Regions from separate parts of the Paenibacillus vandeheii genome, predicted to be linked through region 2. Evidence: riboswitches for the same ligand, from Rfam matches in the RefSeq annotation. Region 2 holds a riboswitch; the other holds the start of a gene.

Region 1 (3,414 bases), on a different contig from region 2:
CCGCTGAATGAAGCAGGGATTCGGATTGAACCGCCGCCATCACTGGCTCCCGCAAGCGGTACAATACCCGAGGCTACTGCGGCAGCAGCACCTCCACTTGAACCACCTGGCGAGTGATTGGTATTCCATGGATTACGACTTGGGCCGTGAAGACGGGGCTCGGTAATATTTTTCAGACCGAATTCCGGCGTGTTGGTATGACCAATGATAATGAATCCTGCATCACGCAGGCGGGAAACGAAATTGGAATTCCGTTGTGCACGATGCTCACGGAGAAGACGTGAACCCGAGGTGAGAATTTCACCCTCCATGGATTGGGATATATCTTTTAAGAGCAAAGGCACGCCTGCAAAAGGCTGTTCTCCCGGGCGAACCATCCCCGCTTCCTGACGTGCACGTGTTTCATATGTACGAATAACCGCGTTAAGCTGCGGATTCACTTCTTCCAAGCGAGCATATGCCGCTTCCAGCAATTCGACCGGAGATATCTCCCTGGCGCGAACCAATTCAGCCAAACCTATGGCATCGTAGGATGTATATGAAAATGATGAAGATGGAGACATAATGATCGTTCCTCTCTAAATTGACTTGATCTACTATTCCATATGTCATCGTACCACCGGAATAGTGAAAAGACAAAAGGCACTGTACATCTCAATGGATGTGCAGTGCCTTGACTAATTATTTTGTAAGAAATTCAATCAATTCGTACGAATCTTGGGTGCTGCGTCAGCCGGACTCGCTGAGCGTTCCTGCTGCTTGGAGATGGCGAACAACGCAATCCAGATGAGGATGAACCCAACCAGCTGCTCCCAAGTAATTAGCGTACGGAATGCAATCCAGTTTACCAGCACACCAGCCATCGGGAAGCTCAGTTCCGCAAGCGTGGCAACAGAAGCTTTGGTGGAAGAGAGGCCTTTGTAATATAACAGAAGACTCAGCAGTCCAGGCAGCAATGCCTGACCTAGAATATTAAGTGCCACAGCTGCCTGTTCACCTGTAGCCGATGGGAATGTCCAGGCAGCCCCTTCGTTCCACGTCATAAAGATCAGCAGTGGCAAAGCGACGACAAAGCGAAGGGAGGTAACCGTCTCATAACGGGTTTGCCCCAGCATCAGCCGCCCCATAACCGTTGAACCGCCCCACAATGCAGCGGCTCCCAGCGATAACAGGCTGCCAGCATGAACCCAGTTGTCCCAGTTCCCAAGAGGAAGGGTAAATCCGAACGTAAGCAGGTACGTTCCTGCAAGTGCTATAATAAATAGTCCACCGAAGCGGCGTGGCAATGTTTCTTTTAAGAGTAACTTAGCCAGAACAATCGCAAATAACGGCTGCATCTTTTGCAATAACAAGACGGTATTGGGATCGTTATGTGTAAGCGCAAGAGTAAATAATACCGTAGCGAGAGCAGATCCTCCCCAGGAGATAAAGATTACGGCAATCCAGTGACGTGCACGCAGGTTTTTCAGATCAGCACGGAACTTCCACAGGACGGGAATCGCCACAAGACTGACAATAATATGTTCCACCAGCACAATCTGAGTGGAGGTCATCGTTTTGAGCAAAATAATACGAAACAGTGGATCTACACCCCACAGGGCGGCTCCGAGTACGACGAGCCAAAATCCGGTATTGCTTCGTTCCTTACGATAAACGGTTGATGCAGTTTGGGTCTTTTCCATATTCAGGACTCCTTCGTCAGAACACGGAATCTTCAGTTGGCAAAATCGACAAAAGCCCCCGTTTTGGTATACACCAAATAAACGGGGGCTCAATCATTGACATGTCATACGGAAAGAAGCCTATCCGTAAAGGCATGCCAATGTGTTGATCTTCTCTCATCCGGACTGTACCGTCGGCCTTGGAGTCACACCAAGTCAGTCGCTGAATGACCTAAGTTGAGTCAAACAGCGAGTCGCGGGCTGGTTCCGAAGAACATCACCGCCGGTTGGGAATTGCACCCTACCCCGAAGATCCTATTCAATTATATGTGTATTGAACAAGCTGTAACATTAATAAGTTCATCTTATTCCTGTAAGCGCTAGCAGTTCAAGTGTTTTTTTAGAATATGATATTCCAGCTTCCTTGTTGTCTGCGTAGTAATACAATCTGACCTGCATGATAGGCATCGTGAAGTATCCAGCGGGCAAGTTCATGTGCCCATTTTTCATTCGTATCCATGTAAGGGGCTTCGAGGTCGGAATCCTCTAATGAAGCGAGCTGATCACGAAGCTGCTCGGCTAATTGTGTTGTATTTTGCATAAGCGTACTCCAGCCAGCGGTGTCGGAAGGGTCCCCGGAGTCTCCGAAGGTAGATTCATTGTTTTCGGCAGGTGTAGCGGAAGGAGGTGTGCCCTGAATGCGACTCAACAAACGAAAATTGTAATAATACATATGGTTAACCAACTGCCAGATGCTTGATCCACCGGTTGATGGAACCCAGGCTGCCTGTTCGGCAGTCAGTCCATCGAGCGCCTTGGATAAGGGCACAATCCAATTACATTGGTCCCAGGTGTCATCTTTCTGAATAAGCAATAGTTCTGTTGCTGAGGTAGTCATTAATTTTTTCCTCCCTAAAATGAATTCATGGTAACTAGCTAAACTTCTTAAAAGTGGTTACAATTAATATAACCTAAACTTGAATGAATGTAACTATCTTTTTGATTTTAAATGGTTACATTTTAGCGGAGGTACTATGGATAGACTATGGACTGATTTTGTGAACAGTGATTATCATGACTGGCGTGGCGGAGATCGTTCGGAGGACAGGCTTGGCAAAACCGAATGGCAGGAAGCATTCATTAAACAATGGCAACTGAACGCGCCTATACCTGCTTCTTCCGAAGAAGAGGGGACTCTGAGAAGCTTCAGAGGCGAATTGCAGGCTCTTGCAACTCGTTTATCTGCTGGAAACCCATTATCGGACAAGGACCGGGAATGGCTTAATGCCGTGATGGGAGAAGGTGAGGTTACCAGAAAGCTGTACTCTGGAGAAGAGGGACTGAAACTTTCGCTGGTTCCTGTAAAATTTCATTGGCAGCAGGTTATGGCTGAGGTCGCAGCTGATTTTGCCGTCACAGTGGTTGAAGGGGATGCAGGAAGGATTCGAATCTGTGATAATTCGGACTGCCGATGGTTTTTTTATGATGATACGCGCAGTCGGACCCAGAGATATTGTGATGACAAGATGTGCGGTAACCTGATGAAAGTTAGAAGATTTCGGGCAAAACGGAAGGTGGATCAGCAGAAAGAGTAAGGTATATGTATAGAATGTGTTATTTGCTGAACTTTGCTGTAGACAGGGAATTATTCGAAGGGATTTCTTTGAATTCAAAATTGCATGTTTCCATTTACTGCTATATAATGTATATGTACTTAAAATAATTTAGTAGATTATTCAGTTAGTCATTCATT
Region 2 (3,414 bases):
TCTGGGTTGAACCAGGCCGCAGTATCGTGGGTGAAGCTGGAACAACGCTTTACACCGTTGGAACGAGCAAAGATATTCCGGGGGTTCGTAAATACGTGGCAGTGGATGGTGGGATGACCGATAATCCACGTCCAGCACTGTATGAGTCCAAATATGAAGCTGTATTGGCTAACCGTGCAAATGAGGCTGCTCAGGAGACGGTATCTATTGCTGGTAAATGCTGTGAAAGCGGCGATATGTTGATTTGGGATCTCGACCTGCCTAAAGTGCAAAGCGGCGATTTGCTCGCGGTAGCTTGCACAGGCGCGTACAACTACTCTATGGCCAGCAACTATAACCGGATCCGTCGTCCGGCAGTGGTGTTTGTCAAAGATGGTCAAGGGGATGTTGTCGTACGCCGTGAGACGTATCAGGACATCATTCAGAATGATCTGGTACCTGAGCGCATTGCCAAACAGCCAGTCATCCGTTAATCCAAAACATAGTTGAGTTTTATAAAAGAAGACCAAAAAGGATGATCCTTTTTGGTCTTCTTTTGCATCTTTAGGCAAGCATTTCAAAAAATCTTGCTGATTATTTTGCGATCAATGCAATTTCGGTGTACACTAAGAAAAGTGCTATAAAGCTTGGCCCAGGGTCAAGCGTTCTGGCACCATTAACGATGGTCAATACGAAAGGAGTCATTTACATATGGCGAAACAAGCGAAAATCAAAATGGCAAACGGCGGAGAAGTTGTAATCGATCTGTTCGATCAAGAAGCTCCAAACACAGTGGCAAACTTTGAGAAACTGGCTAACTCCGGTTTCTACAACGGTCTTGTATTCCACCGTGTTATTCCGGGCTTTGTAGCTCAAGGCGGCTGCCCTAATGGTAGCGGTGCAGGCGGTCCAGGTTACACAATCAACTGTGAAATCAACCCGAACAAACATGAGCGCGGAACATTGGCTATGGCACATGCAGGCCGTAACACAGGCGGAAGCCAGTTCTACATCTGCTACCAACCGCAACCACATTTGGATGGACAACATACGGTATTTGGTAAAGTAACCAAAGGTATGGAGTTCGTAGATGCTTTTGAAGGTAAAGACAAAATGGAGACTGTTGAAGTTGTAGAAGCTTAATCAGGATCTCTGTAAGGAAACCGTTTCGCTTTGGCGAGACGGTTTTTTTATTGCACTTAAGCTTATTAAAAGTTAGTATGTGACAAAAAGGAACAAAAAACAATTGATTTTTTGGCGTTAAAGTGCTAACATCCAATTAATAACGCAACGAATCCTTCAGGGCAGGGTGTAATTCCCTACCGGCGGTGATGCAGTATGTGAGGATATCTATCCAGCATTGATGCAAAGTCCGTGACCCGTCTGCCTGTGGCAGATGGCTGATCTGGTGTAATTCCAGAACCGACAGTATAGTCTGGATGGGAGAAGGAGAGGGTGCTGTCCTAATGGGCCGCATTCCGCAGTAGTGTTGCTGTACAGTTTGTGACGAATTCATTTCCTGTGCAGGGAGAAATCCGGTTAATTCCGGCAATCTTCATACATATGCCACATCATAGAAGCTCTTTACCTGTAATTGAAGTTCATTAAGGTATGTGTCTGCTTTCACTTGCCTGAAATGAAGCTTTGGGCGAAGTGTTGTTGGCCTGTATCCATACTACTGCTGGTGACACATGTCTCTCATCATCCCCATCGAACGGTTTGTTCGACGGGGATTTTTTATTGGATATGGAACATGCCTCTCTGTTGGAAGGGAGGTCTATAACTGAGATTTTAACCGTGGGGTGAACGGACTTGGAAATGATTAATGATGAATTTTATATGGCGTTGGCACTGGATATGGCAGAACGGGCACAAGGACAGACCGGAATCAATCCGGTAGTAGGTTGTGTCGTTGTAAAAGAAGGACGAATCGTGGGCCTCGGAAGTCATCTCAAACGGGGGACGGGCCATGCAGAGGTTCATGCATTGAACATGGCGGGCAATGATGCAGAAGGCAGTACAGTGTACGTTACACTCGAACCTTGTAGTCATTATGGCAAGACTCCACCATGCAGCGAACGCCTTATTCATGAAAAAGTAAAACGTGTCGTCGTATGCTGCGAAGATCCAAATCCGCAAGTATCCGGCAGAGGCATCAGCATGCTGCGTCAACAAGGGATTGAAGTCGAAGTTGGTGTACTGCGTGAGCGCGGCAGACGCATGAATGAGAAATTCATTAAATACATTACAACAGGTCTCCCCTTTGTGACTTTAAAAACGGCCTCTACACTGGATGGCAAAATTGCAACTCGTAGCGGGGACAGCAAATGGATCTCCAACGAGTCGGCTCGGGAGATCGTGCATGCCCTTCGTCATCGACATCAGGGCATTATGGTTGGTGTGGAAACCGTGATTGCAGACAATCCGGAGCTCACGACAAGATTGCAAGTGGAAGGCATCAGCCCGGTGCGAATCGTAGTAGATTCCAAGCTGCGTCTGCCTGTAGGCTCCAAAATGGTCAAGGATGGACTTGTACCGACATGGGTGCTTACAACGGATGAGGCAAGTCCTGAAGCGGCTGAGCGGCTGGAAGCCTACGGTGTGGAAATTATCCGCTGTGGTCCTGGACCACGTGTAGATCTACTAAATGCACTCAGCAAGCTCGGTGAGCGCGAGATCGGATCGATTCTGCTTGAAGGCGGGGGCACACTGAATGGGGCTATGCTGGAAGCACGATTGGTAGACCGACTGCTTATGTTCATTGCTCCGAAAATTGTCGGAGGATACGATACGCCAGGCAGTTTCCGCTTCGAGGGAGTTGAGCGTATGAGCCAGGCGATTCAATTACATCAGCTGGAAATTGAGCAAGTTGGAGATAATATCAGCATTGGCGGAATTCCAGTCTGGCCTGAATAAATGAGCTTACGATAATGAAATAAATAAAGGAGGCGGCAGCATGTTTACCGGTTTGGTGGAAGAAGTCGGTCAGATCCGGCGTATAGGTCGGAAAGGCGAAGCGATGGTCCTGAATATCGGAGCTTCCGCCATCATGAACGACTTGAAGATTGGCGATAGTGTAGCGGTAAACGGGGTATGCTTAACTGCGACAACCCTGGAGGGTGGTGGTTTTACTGCCGATGTGATGCCTGAAACATATCGACACACCAATCTCAGTCAATTGCAATCCGGCAGCAAAGTCAATTTGGAGAGAGCGATGCTCTCAGGTGGTCGTTTTGGCGGGCATATCGTTCAGGGCCATGTCGATGGTACCGGAGTCATTGGCAGCATTACACGTGACCAGAATGCGATTGTTTTCGAGATTAAACCTGATGATACGCAGTTGTTTAAATATTTAATACCTAAGGGGTCTGTAACCCTGGATGGAATTAGTTTAACGGTTGTGCAAACTTCACAGACTGCATTCACAGTATCCAT

What was found. A riboswitch is a leader RNA that binds a small molecule or an ion and turns the genes downstream of it on or off. The one in region 2 is predicted to bind FMN.
Region 1: another riboswitch for FMN. It lies ahead of P5G61_RS13845 (DMT family transporter); the one in region 2 lies ahead of ribD (bifunctional diaminohydroxyphosphoribosylaminopyrimidine deaminase/5-amino-6-(5-phosphoribosylamino)uracil reductase RibD).

Annotation. Positions count from the first base shown of each region.
Region 1 covers NZ_JAROCD010000006.1:282,310-285,723, reverse strand. The annotation lists gene P5G61_RS13850 (amidase) at 1-563, opposite strand, end outside; gene P5G61_RS13845 (DMT family transporter) at 702-1,682, opposite strand; FMN riboswitch at 1,827-1,979, opposite strand; gene P5G61_RS13840 (DinB family protein) at 2,062-2,559, opposite strand; gene P5G61_RS13835 (CGNR zinc finger domain-containing protein) at 2,696-3,256, shown strand.
Region 2 covers NZ_JAROCD010000005.1:126,629-130,042, forward strand. The annotation lists gene lysA (diaminopimelate decarboxylase) at 1-473, shown strand, start outside; gene P5G61_RS10915 (peptidylprolyl isomerase) at 691-1,122, shown strand; FMN riboswitch at 1,271-1,434, shown strand; gene ribD (bifunctional diaminohydroxyphosphoribosylaminopyrimidine deaminase/5-amino-6-(5-phosphoribosylamino)uracil reductase RibD) at 1,792-2,895, shown strand; gene ribE (riboflavin synthase) at 2,936-3,414, shown strand, end outside.